DNA from 2 places in the Lentzea sp. NPDC051208 genome. Region 1 is predicted to be linked to the other one. Evidence: riboswitches for the same ligand, from Rfam matches in the RefSeq annotation. Region 1 holds a riboswitch; the other holds the start of a gene.

Region 1 (6,054 bases):
GACAGCAACGGGGTGTGCACGACATGCGGGGCGATCGCGGCGGCGGCCGCGTGGACGTCTTCGAGAGTCACCAGGCGCATGTGTCGATGATGCACGTCACCGGGGCACAACCGGTGAACTGTGCCCAACGTCCTACGTGTGTCATGTCTGAGAAGGAGAAGATCACCCCCGTCAAGCTCATCGCGAGTGTGCTCGCCGCCGCCACCGCGGCCGTGCTGAGCCTTCGCCTCAACCTCGTCGGCACCATCGTCGGCGCGGTTCTCGCGAGCGTCGTGACCACAGTGGGCGCCGTGTTCTACCAACGGTCCATGGAACGTGAGAAGCGTTGGCAGGTGATCGCTGTCGGCGGGCTGCTCGTGTTCGTGGTGACCGTCCTCACCGCGACGAGTGTCCAGCTGGTGACCGGCAAGCCCATCACCGCCGATCCGGGCTCACCGTCCACAAGCACCCGCACCGAGACGCACACCGAGACGACGAAGACCGAGACGATCACCGTGACCGTCCCTCCGGGCACGTCCGGTCAGTCCTCGTCCGGGAGCACGACGACGACCGCGCCACCGTCGTCTTCGACAGAATCCCGACAGCCGTCGGACAGCTCGACGCCGCCGTCCACCACCGACCCCATTCGGTGATCACGTCACTACGTTGAGCGATAGTTAACTGTCAATTGCTACGCGCCGCAGTTGATCTGTCGTGAGCTGTGACACACTTCGTTCACGTTCGAGGCGGGGCGTCATAGCCAAGAGTTCCGCAACTTCACTCGAACGGGCGAAAGGATTCGGTCCGAAAGAGACCGGGAGGAGGCGCAATGAGGCTCGTGGCACGTCCGCTTGAGCCCGGCGCCTTCGGTGGAGGACACAGCGCCTGCACCGGATTTGAGAGGCAAATGAGGACGGGAGGGGTGGGGCGACCCCTGCCGCCGCCCCACCACCCGTCCCCCTAGAGCCCCCGAGAGAGGTCCCTGCAACCGATCTCTCGGGTTCCCCTGCACCCGAAAGTGAGGGAGACGCTTGATGAACCGCACGAGTGCGGCCCGTGTAACCGGTGCCGTGTTGCTCGCCACCGGAGTCGTCACTGCTCTCAGCGTACCGGCGTTTGGCGCCCCTGCCGCACCGGTCGCCCCATCCGGTTCAGATACGGAGAGCTACCCGGCCGAATTGCTCCAAGCGGTCCAGCGTGATTTGGGCCTGAACGCTGACCAGGCACGCGTCCGGTTGGCCAATGACGCCCAGTCAGGCCAAGTCGCGGAGTCCGCGAAGGCCTCCCTGGGCGACGCGTTCGGCGGAGCCTGGATCGACCAGGCGACCGGCAGACTGACGGTGGCGGTGACCAAGTCGGGACTCTCCGTGACCGGCGCGGACACCAAGGTCGTCAGCAACTCGCTCTCCCAGCTGACCGGGACCAAGTCGGTCCTCGACCTCATGACCGCCCCCGCGGCGATCACGAGCTGGCGCGTCGACGAGCAGTCGAACAGCGTCGTCGTCGAGGTCAACAAGAACGTGCGCGACGCGGCCGCGGACCAGTGGATCGCGACCGCCAAGTCGATCAGCGGTGCGGTCAAGGTCGCCGAGGTGACCGAGAGCCCGACCCCGCTGTACGACCTGCGCGGCGGTGACGCCATCTACATGGGCGGCGGCCGTTGCTCGCTCGGCTTCTCGGTGTCCGGTGGTTACGTCACCGCCGGCCACTGCGGCTCCACGGGCACCGCGGTCTCCGGCTTCAACCGCGTCGCACAGGGCACGTTCGCCGGCTCGGTGTTCCCCGGCAACGACTACGCCTGGGTGCGCACCAACGCGAACTGGACCCCGCGTCCGTGGGTCAACCGCTACAACGGCACGAACGTCATCGTCCGCGGCAACACCGAGGCCGCTGTCGGCGCCCAGATCTGCCGTTCCGGTTCGACGACCGGGTGGCGCTGCGGCACCGTCCACGCCAAGAACCAGACCGTGAACTACCCGCAGGGCTCGGTCCGGGGCCTCACCCGCACCAACGCCTGTGCCGAGGGTGGCGACTCGGGTGGTTCGTGGGTGGCGGGTTCCGGCTTCGGCCAGGCCCAGGGCGTGACCTCCGGCGGTTCGGGCAACTGCTCGTCCGGCGGCACCACGTACTTCCAGCCGCTCAACCCGATCCTGTCGCGCTACGGCCTGACCCTCACGCGGGGCTAGTGCCCGTGACACCGTGAAGCGCTGCGACACCCCGGTGTCGCAGCGCTTTCGCGTTCTCAGCCGTCGACGAGCACGATCTTGCCGTGGGCGTGGCCGGTCTCGCTCAGCCTGTGCGCGCCGGCGCCGCGGGAGGGCGGGAAGACGCCGGCGAGCGGTTCTGCCGGACGGTGGAGCAGGTCTGCCTGCTCCACGTGCTGGACCGCGGGTTCTCGGCGGCGTTCACGACCGCCTGTCCCCGCGCGATCGACTTCGCCGCGGTGCGCGACAGGGCGTTCCGGTCGCTCACCGAGCTCATCCGCCGGGCGAAGGCGACCGGAAGACTGCGGCCCGACTTCTCGGTCGACGACATGGTGCTGCTGCTCATGGCCAGCGGGGGCGTCCGTGCCGGGACGCCCGCTGCCGCGCGGCGGTTCGTCACCCTCTTCCTGGAGGGCGCTGCCGCTAGCTGAACTGGACGGACCGCTTCGAGAGCCCGTACCAGAAGCCTTCGACGCTGGTGCGGGCCTTCTCGTCGCTGGCGGCGCCGAGCGCCACGAACAACGGCGCGAAGTGCTCAGTCCTCGGATGTGCGATGCCGGCGGCCGGTGCCTTCACCTGGAAGTCGAGCAGCGCGTCGACGTCGCCGTTCGCGAGCTGCTGGTGCGCCCAGTCGTCGAACTCCTTCGACCACGACGGCGGCTCGTAGTCCGGTCCGGCGGGGAAGTTCACGCAGCTCAGGTTGTGCGTCATGAACCCGCTGCCGACGATCAGGACGTTGCGGTCCCGCAGCGGCGCGAGCTTGCGGCCGATCTCGTGCAGCTCACGCGGGTCGAGCGTGGGCATCGACATCTGCAGCACCGGTACGTCGGCGTCCGGGAACATCTCCTTCAGCGGCACGTAGGCGCCGTGGTCGAGTCCGCGCTGCTCGTCCTGCTCGACGTGGCCGCCGAGGAGCTTGCGCACGTCGTTCGCGAGCTCGGGTGCGCCCGGCGCCTCGTACGTGACCTCGTAGTAGCGCTGCGGGAAGCCCCAGAAGTCGTGGACCAGCGGCACGGTCGTCGTCGCGCCGATGGTGGTCGGCGCCTCCTCCCAGTGCGCGGAGACCATGAGCACGGCCTCCGGGCGCGGGAGGGTGGCGGACCAGTCCTTCAGCTCTCTGGTCCACGTCTCGTCGTCGGCCAGCGGGGGAGCCCCGTGGCTCAGGTACAGCACAGGTGCGCTCACGTCTCCGAGCGTACGCCTGTTAGTTCAAATTTCAACTACTAAGTTCAATTTTGAACGACTCGGCGGCCTTGCGCGGGTCCTCGGCGTCGGTGATGGCCCGGACGACGACCACTCGGGTGGCTCCAGCGGCCTTGACCTCGTGGAGGTTCGTGAGGTCGATGCCACCGATCGCGAACCACGGGCGGTCGGTCCTGGTGACGCGGACGAGGTCGAGCCCCGGTGCCGGACGGCCCGGCTTGGTCGGGGTCGGCCAGCACGGACCGGTGCAGAAGTAGTCCACGCCGGGTTCCGCGGCTGCCTCGGTCATCTGGCCGACGTCGTGCGTGGACCGGCCGATCACCACCTCGTCACCGATGATCCGGCGGGCGAGCGGGACGGGCAGGTCGTCCTGGCCGAGGTGCAGCACGTCGGCCTGCACGGCGTGCGCGATGTCCGCGCGGTCGTTGACGGCGAGCAGCCGGCCGTGGCGTTCGGTGGCCTCGGCGAGGACCTCGATCGCCTCGATCTCCTGCTTCGCCTCCAGTGACTTGTCCCGCAACTGGATGATGTCGACGCCGCCCGCGAGCGCCGCGTCCGCGAACTCGGCCAGATCAGGCCGGTTCGGCGTGCAGAGGTAGAGGGTCGCGTCGGCGAGTCGTTGCCTGATCAGGTTTCCGTCGAGTCCTGGCACGCACGCACGTTAACCGTTATGTTGAAGTCGGTCCGCACGGGAGCCTGGAGAACACCGGGCTGAGAGGGAGCGTGGTTCGCTCCGACCGTCGAACCTGATCCGGGTCATGCCGGCGCAGGGAGCGTGAATGCCTTGAGCAGTGTGGAAGTGGCCGTCCGGGGTGGCGGTGTCATCGGGCTGTCCGTGGCGTTGGCGGCGGCACGGGCCGGGTTCTCGGTCTCCGTGTTCGACGACGGCTCGCCGCACGCCGGTTCGCGGGTCGCGGGCGGCATGCTCGCACCGCTGACGGAGGCCTGGCCGGGCGAGGAAGCCGTGGTGGCGCAGGGGGTCGAGGCCCTGGCGATGTGGCCGGAGTTCGCCGCGTCGATCGGCGTTCCGCTGTTCGAGGCCGGGACGCTGGCCGTCGGGACGCAGCCGGGCGACCTCGCCGACCTGCGGCACGCGGGGGACCTGCTGACCTCGCGGGAGATCCGGGCGCTCGAACCCTCCCTGGGCCCGGCGGTGCGCGGGGGCGTGTACGCGGCCGGGGATCTCGCCGTCGACAACAGGGTGCTGCTTTCCGCACTGTGGAAGGCTTGCCTGGACGCCGGGGTCGTGTCCTCAGTGGAGGGACGGGTCACGGTGATCGCGGCCGGGGCGTGGAGCGGCCGGTTGCACCCGGCCCTGAAGGACGTGATCCGGCCGGTCAAGGGCGAGATCCTGAGACTTTCGCACCGGCCCGGCGCGTTGCCGCCGCCTCGTCACACGATCCGTGCGCTGGTCTCGGGCCGCCCGGTCTACCTGGTGCCGCGAGACGACGGCCTGGTCGTCGGCGCGACCCAGTACGAGGCCGGGTTCGACACCGACGTGTCCGTCGCGGGCGTGCGGGACCTGTTGCGGGACGCGGAAACCGTGCTGCCGGGCATCGCCGAGTACGCGCTGACCGAGGCCGCCGTCGGGTTCCGCGCGGGCAGCCCGGACAACGTGCCGATCGTGCGTTTCCTCGAGCCCGGCGTCATCGCCGCGACCGGCCACCACCGCAACGGGCTGTTGCTGGCCCCGCACACCGCTCGACTCGTCGTCGAGCTGCTCCAGGGAGGAAGTTCGTGAAGGCACAGGTGAACGGGACTTCCCGTGACTTGGTAGAAGGCACGTCGGTGGCCGCGGTCGTGACGCTGGTGGGAGCACCCGACAAGGGCGTGGCCGTGGCGCTCGACGGCGCCGTGGTGCCGAGGGCGTTGTGGGACAGGACGATCGTGCCGGACGGCGGCGTCGTCGAGGTGCTGACCGCGGTCCAGGGAGGCTGACGTGGACGATCCGCTGATCATCGCGGGCCGGGAGTTCCGGTCCAGGCTCATCACCGGCACCGGCGGTGCCGCGAACCTCTCGGTGCTGGAACGGGCCCTGGTCGCGTCCGGCACCGAGCTCACCACCGTGGCGATGCGCCGCGTCGACGCCGCAGGCCAGACCGGTGTGCTGGAGTTGTTGCGGCGCCTTGGAATCGAGGTGCTGCCCAACACGGCGGGCTGCCGCACGTCCGCCGAGGCCGTGCTGACCGCCCAGCTGGCGCGCGAGGCGCTGGAGACGAACTGGGTCAAGCTCGAGGTGGTGCACGACGAGGAGACCCTGCTGCCGGACCCGGTCGAGCTGCTCGACGCGGCCGAGCGGCTGGTCAACGACGGCTTCGTCGTCCTGCCCTACACCAACGACGATCCGGTGCTGGCGTTGAAGCTGCAGGACATCGGCTGCGCGACCGTCATGCCGCTGGGCTCGCCCATCGGTACGGGTCTCGGCATCCGCAACCCGCACAACATCGAGCTGATCACTTCCCGTGCTTCTGTTCCAGTAGTTCTCGACGCGGGCATCGGCACGGCCTCGGACGCGGCCCTGGCGATGGAACTCGGCTGCTCAGCGGTGTTGCTGGCGACCGCGGTCACCCGGGCCCAGGACCCGGAACGGATGGGCGCCGCCATGCGTTGTGCGGTCGAGGGCGGACGTCTGGCGCGCTTGGCCGGAAGGATTCCGCAACGCTTTTGG
Region 2 (6,054 bases), on a different contig from region 1:
GTGTACGCCAGGGAGAGGTGCGCGGGAGAAGAGGTCGACGAGGCCCTGGAAAGGCTCTACGACTTCTACCGCCGCATGACCGACGACGCGGGCGAGCTGCTGTTCCCCGACCAGCGCCGCTTCCCGCTCAGGACCACGACGACCCAGCTGCCCGACGTCGTGCTGAAGACGTCCGAAGAGGCGTTCGCGTGGATGGCCGCCGAGTACCCGAACCTGTTCTCGACGGTGGTGCTCGCGGCCGACCGCGGCGAGCACTGGCCCGCCCACCAGATCGGTGCCGTGCTCAGCGCGTACTGCTACGAGCTCAGCGACCTGACGAACTGGCAGCCGCTGTGCGAGATCCGGGATCGTTCCGCCCAGGCCTCCGGCGAAGACGACCTGATCGCCGACGCGAACCTGTCCCACGCGATCTTCCACATGTACCAGAGCAATCTCGAGCGGGCGCGGGAACTCACGGACGTGGCGCTCGAACTGAGCATCCGGACCGGCGGTCTGAAGGCGCAGGCGACCGCGCACACGCTCCTGGGCGGACTGGCCGGCAGGACCGGCGGCGACGGACTCCCCCACCAGCAACAGGCGCTGGCGATCCGCGAGCGGATGGGCGATCGGGAAGGTCAGGCGGTCGGCCTGCTCAACATCGCTGCGGCGCTGTTCCGGCGGCCCGACCTCCCCGGCACGGAGCAGGCGTTGCGCAGGGCTCTGGAGCTCGCCGGTTCGGCTGTCGTGAGGTTGCACGTGCACGCGTCGCTGGCCGGTGTCCTGACCGAGCTGGGCCGCTTACCGGAAGTGATCGAGAACCACGAGGCCCAGCAGGCGCTGCAGGCGGAACTGGGGAACCCCCAGCCGCTCACGATCGGCATCATCGCCGTGGCGAGGGCGAAGCTGTTGCTCGGGTTCGCGGACGAGGCGTTCGACATCGTGCTCGACGTGCTCGAAGGACTGCGGGCGCGGTCCAGCTTCGAGGAGCGGTGGGATGCCTGGGAGATGATGGCCGACCTGTTCGACCACAGCGGTGACCACGACGACGCGCTGGCCGCCGCGCGCATCCTGCTCGAAGCCGCCTCCCAGGCCGACGTTCCCCAGGACGTGGCCGAGGCCAATCACGTGGCCGCGCGGGCCTACCGCAACCTCGGCGACCTCGACCGGGCGGCGCACCACCTGGGCGAGATGCGCTCGGATTCCGGCGCCTCGATCGCGTTGTGCCTGGGTGACGAGCATGCGGAGCGCGCGTTGCTGCACCTCGCTCTGGGGGAGACGGAGGAGGCGTTGCGCCACGCGGAAGACGCCGTCGCCACGTGTCGTCGCTACCACCAGCGCTTCTACGAAGCACGGTCGCTCGAGGTGCTGGCCGCCGTGCGACGCGCTGCGGGAGACGTGGACGGTGCAGGGGAGGCGGAGACGCAGGCGGCCATCCTCTATCGGGAGTGTGGTGTGGCCGAACGCCAGCTGACCGCGCAGTGAGACCATCGCGCCGTACCGGAGCTGTGGCGGAGCCCCGCGCTCGAGGCGGTGGACATCTTCGAGGAGATGAAGGACTCGCGGGCCGCCGTGATGAGCGAGCTGGTTGCATCGGTGACGAATGTATGAAGCGAGGTTTGTACCGACCTCGGTGGGGTAGCCCTAGAACAGGATTCCCCACCTGGAGGTGTCATGATCGTCCTCGGACTGATCCTGCTCGTCGTCGGCTGGCTTGCTGGCATCAGCATCCTGACGACGCTTGGCGTGGTGTTGCTGGTGATCGGCGCGATTCTCGCCGTGTTGGGCGCGGTCGGCAAGCCGATCGGTGGCCGGGCGCACTACTTCTAATCGCCGTACCAAGACACCGTTCCTCCCCCTCGGAGACGGTAACGAAGAAGGGGCAACCTCCACATGGGAGGTTGCCCCTTCTTCATGTCTCACAACGGCTTTACACGTTGTTCTTGGCGCGTGCGGCAGCGGCGAACACTCCGAACGCGACCCCCAGCATGGCCAGAGCGGCGACAGCGGCAACTACAAGATCAACAGACATGATCAGAAAAACTCCCTCTTGCGATCTCTCCCGTCCTAATGACGCCGGGGTACCCCGTTTCGTTGCCTCGGGTAACGTTTTCGGGGTGAAACTCCGTGCTGTGGAAGCGCGTGTGCTCTCCGTAGCACCGTGGCTGCTCGCGTTGTCGGTCGCCGGGCACATGTTCATGGTCGCCTTCCAGGCGAAGATGACCATGATCGACCTGCTGGTGTACCGCAACGGATCGCCGCACCTGTTCTCCGGCGACCTCTACGAGTGGCGGCTCGACCAGTACGCGGACGTGTTCCCGCTCCCGTTCACCTACCCGCCGTTCGCGGCCGCGATCTTCACGCCGATGAGCTGGGTGCCGTGGGAGGCGTCACGCTGGATCTGGCAGCTGATCTGCCTGGGCTGCCTGTACTTCATCGTGCGCACCAGCCTGAAACTGCTGAAGCTGCAGGACCCGCGCCGCGCCATGATGTGGACCGCGCTGACGCTGTGGATCGAGCCGGTCCGCACCACGCTCAACTACGGCCAGATCAACCTGGTGCTGGTCGCGATCCTGATCGGCACGCTTGCCAGCGCGCGCAACTGGGTCGGAGGTGCCGGTGTGGGTTTCGCCGCCGGCATCAAGCTCACGCCCGCGATTTCGGGGCTGTACTTCCTGATCCAGCGGCGGTGGATGGCCGCTGTGTGGTCGTTCGTCGCTTTTGTCGCGGTGTACGGCATCGGCTGGGCCATCTCACCGTCCCAGTCGGACAAGTTCTGGTTCCAGCTGCTCGGTGACGCGAGTCGCGTCGGGCCCGTGGGCAGCGCGATCAACCAGTCACTGCGCGGTGCGCTGAGCCGCACGGTCGGTTACGACGTCAAGACGGGGCCGATCTACATCGTCGCCGTGCTCGTCGTGGCCGCGCTCACGTGGTTCGCGGTCAGCAGGACCAAGGACGCGCTGGCGTTGATCGTCAGCGTCCAGATGCTCGGCCTGCTGGTCTCGCCGATCTCGTGGAGCCACCACTGGGTGTGGATGGTGCCCGCCCTCCTGTGGTTGATCTACGAGGGCGGTCACCTGCTCTGCAAGATCACCGCCGGCCTGTGGGTCCTGCTGACCGGCGGCTACCTGATCTCTTTCCTGCTGCTCGCCCAGCCGAACATCTGGGACTTCCCGCGGCCCTGGTACTTCGTGCTGCTCGGCTGGGGCTATCCGGCCGCGGGCATGCTCACGCTGGTCGCGATCGGGCTGGAAGCCAGGCGTCAGGGCAACGAGCCGCGCCCGGCGGTCCAGCAGGTCCGTGAGCAGCGCATGTCTTGACCGAATCAGCTCATCGCGTCCAGGACCCCGTCGATCTCCTCGGCGAGGGACACGTCGAGCGCGGTGATTCCTCCCTTGTAGTGCGTGCTCAGGCGAAATGTCAGTGTCTTGTACCGGATGTCGATGTCCGGGTGGTGGTTGTCGTTCTCCGCGATCTCCGCGATCCGGTTCACGACCATGATCGCGTGGGAGAAGCTCGGCAGCTCCACGGTCCGGACCAGCGCCGCGTCCTGGGGGCACCAGGCGGGCAGCTTGGGCAGGATGTGGTCCAACTGATCGTCGCTCAACAGCTCGGCCATGTCCTGATCGTCCCACCACGTCACGTAGGCTGCGCGTTTACCACGGGAGTCCGGTGAAGCGCCGGGCTGAGAGGAGGGCTCGCAAGCCCTCGACCGTCCACCTGATCCGGGTCATACCGGCGTAGGGAGAGATCGCTGTGAGAAGGATTTGTGCTGTTTTCGCTGCTCTGGCGCTGACCGGTTGTTCGGCCGGCACGTCGACCGTGCCGCAGTCGCACGAGGTCACGCTGGTGACCCACGACTCGTTCGCGGTGAAGCCGGAGGTGCTGGAGGAGTTCCAGAAGTCCTCGGGCATCACCGTGAAGCAGGTCGCGAGCGGTGACGCGGGCGAACTGACGAACAAGCTGGTGCTCACCAAGGCCAACCCGATCGGCGACGTCGCCTTCGGCGTCGACTCGACGTTCGCCTCGCGGGCGCTCTCGGAAGGCGTGTTCGCCGAGTACGCCTCGCCGGAGGCCTCGAAGGGTGCCCAGCGCTACAAGGCCGACGACTCGAACCGCCTGCAGGCCGTCGACGTCGGTGACGTGTGCCTGAACATCGACCCGGCCAAGCTCGGCGGCGTCGAGCCCAAGTCGTACGACGACCTGATCGACCCGAAGTTCAAGGACAAGCTGGTCGTCGAGAACCCGGCCACGTCCTCGCCCGGTCTCGCGTTCCTGCTCGGCACGATCGCCGAGTACGGCGAGAACGGCTGGCAGGAGTACTGGACCAAGCTCAGGGCCAACGGCGTCAAGGTCGTGAGCGGCTGGGAAGAGGCCTACAACCAGGAGTTCTCCGCCACCAAGGGCGACCGGCCGATCGTCGTGTCCTACGCGTCGTCGCCGTCGGCCGAGGGCGGCAAGACCAAGGCGGTGCTGGACACCTGCTACCGCCAGGTCGAGTACGCGGGCGTGCTGTCCGGTGCCAAGAACCCCGAGGACGCGAAGAAGGTCCTCGACTTCCTGCTGGGCGAGAAGTTCCAGGCCCAGGTGGCCGAGCAGATGTACGTCTACCCGTCGCGTGAGGGTGTCGCGCTGCCCGAGTCGTGGGCCAAGGACGCGCCGTTGCCGCCGAACCCGCAGGCCCTGCCCGCGGACAAGGTGAAGGACAACCGCGAAGCGTGGGTCGAGCAGTGGCGCAAGCTCGTGCAGGGCTGAGTTCCCGCACGGGCTGGTCGGCGGCGGCACTGCTGCCGCTCGCCTTCCTCGCCCTCTTCTTCGCCTGGCCCGTGCTGGCGATCGTCTCGCTCGGGCTGCGCGAAGGTGGTGTGCTGCCGGCGCTCGCCGACAGCGACACCTGGGAACTGGTCGGCTTCACGCTGGGGCAGGCGCTGGCGTCGACGGTCGTGGCGGTCCTCGCCGGGATGCCGCTGGCGTTCGTGCTGGCGCGGTGCCGGATTCGCGGCCTCGGGCTGATCAGGGCCGCCGTGATGGTGCCGTTCGTGCTGCCGACCGTCGTGGTGGGCCTGGCCTTCCGGACGTTCTGGCCCGACGGCGGGGTGCTGCCGATCGTGCTGGCGAACGCGTTCTTCAACGTCGCCGTGGTCGCGCGGACCGTCGGCGGGCTGTGGGCGCACACGGATCGACGTGCCGAGGACGCGGCCCGGGCTCTGGGTGCTTCGCGGCCGCGGGCGTTCCTGTCGGTGGTGCTGCCCGCGCTGGCGCCGGCGATCGGGTCGGCCGCGGCGGTCGTGTTCCTGTTCTGCGCCACCAGTTTCGGTGTCGTGCTGGTGCTGGGCGGGTCGCGGTACCGGACGCTCGAGACCGAGATCTACCTGCGCACGGTCGAGCTGTTCGACCTGTCCGGGGCGGCGGCGTTGTCGTTGCTGCAGTTCGCCGCCGTGCTGGCGGTGCTGGTGCTGGGCGCGCTGGCCCGGCGCCGGCGGGAGACCGCGCTGGCGTTGCGGGACAGGGAAGAGCTGGCCCGACGGCCGTCCGGCGGAGAGTGGTACGTGGTGCTCGCCGCGTTCGCCGTCGTGGTGGCGTTGCTGACACCGGTCGTCGGGCTGGTGACGCGCTCACTGTCCACAAGGGACGGCTGGAGCTTCGCCGGGTACGTGGCGCTGAACACGCGCGGAGACCGCGGCACGTTGGCGGTCACCGGCATCGACGCCGCGGTGAACTCGCTGCGCACGGCCTTCGACGCGACCCTGGTGGCGCTGGTGGTCGGGGTGTTCTCGGCCGTCGTGCTGGTCGGGTTGCGGCGGTCGGGGGCCCGCTTCGCCGAGGTGCTGGACACCGCGCTGATGCTGCCGCTCGGCGTGTCCGCGGTGACGGTCGGCTTCGGGTACCTGATCACGATGGACGCCCTGCCGGGTGACTTCCGGACCTCGCCGCTGCTGGTGCCGCTGGCGCAGGCGCTGGTGGTGACGCCGTTGATCGTGCGGATGGTGCTGCCGGTGCTGAGGGCCGTCGACGAACGGCTGCGGCAGGCGGCGGCGACGCTGGGCGCCTCGCCGGTCCGGGTGTGGCGCGAGGTGG

Evidence for each region. A riboswitch is a leader RNA that binds a small molecule or an ion and turns the genes downstream of it on or off. The one in region 1 is predicted to bind thiamine pyrophosphate.
Region 2: linked by a shared signal. The riboswitch ahead of AB0M48_RS14305 (thiamine ABC transporter substrate-binding protein) and the one ahead of AB0M48_RS23850 (FAD-dependent oxidoreductase) in region 1 are both predicted to bind thiamine pyrophosphate.

The regions. Positions count from the first base shown of each region.
Region 1 covers NZ_JBFBAW010000009.1:282,546-288,599, forward strand. The annotation lists gene AB0M48_RS23815 (threonine/serine dehydratase) at 1-80, opposite strand, end outside; gene AB0M48_RS23820 (hypothetical protein) at 144-632, shown strand; gene AB0M48_RS23825 (S1 family peptidase) at 1,215-2,165, shown strand; partial or broken gene AB0M48_RS23830 (NADP-dependent oxidoreductase) at 2,222-2,320, opposite strand; gene AB0M48_RS23835 (hypothetical protein) at 2,357-2,614, shown strand; gene AB0M48_RS23840 (class III extradiol ring-cleavage dioxygenase) at 2,607-3,368, opposite strand; gene thiE (thiamine phosphate synthase) at 3,400-4,038, opposite strand; TPP riboswitch at 4,065-4,176, shown strand; gene AB0M48_RS23850 (FAD-dependent oxidoreductase) at 4,180-5,127, shown strand; gene thiS (sulfur carrier protein ThiS) at 5,124-5,324, shown strand; gene AB0M48_RS23860 (thiazole synthase) at 5,326-6,054, shown strand, end outside.
Region 2 covers NZ_JBFBAW010000005.1:290,163-296,216, forward strand. The annotation lists gene AB0M48_RS14285 (BTAD domain-containing putative transcriptional regulator) at 1-1,461, shown strand, start outside; gene AB0M48_RS14290 (DUF6131 family protein) at 1,651-1,806, shown strand; gene AB0M48_RS14295 (mannosyltransferase) at 2,094-3,296, shown strand; gene AB0M48_RS14300 (4a-hydroxytetrahydrobiopterin dehydratase) at 3,302-3,595, opposite strand; TPP riboswitch at 3,628-3,740, shown strand; gene AB0M48_RS14305 (thiamine ABC transporter substrate-binding protein) at 3,763-4,731, shown strand; gene AB0M48_RS14310 (iron ABC transporter permease) at 4,761-6,054, shown strand, end outside.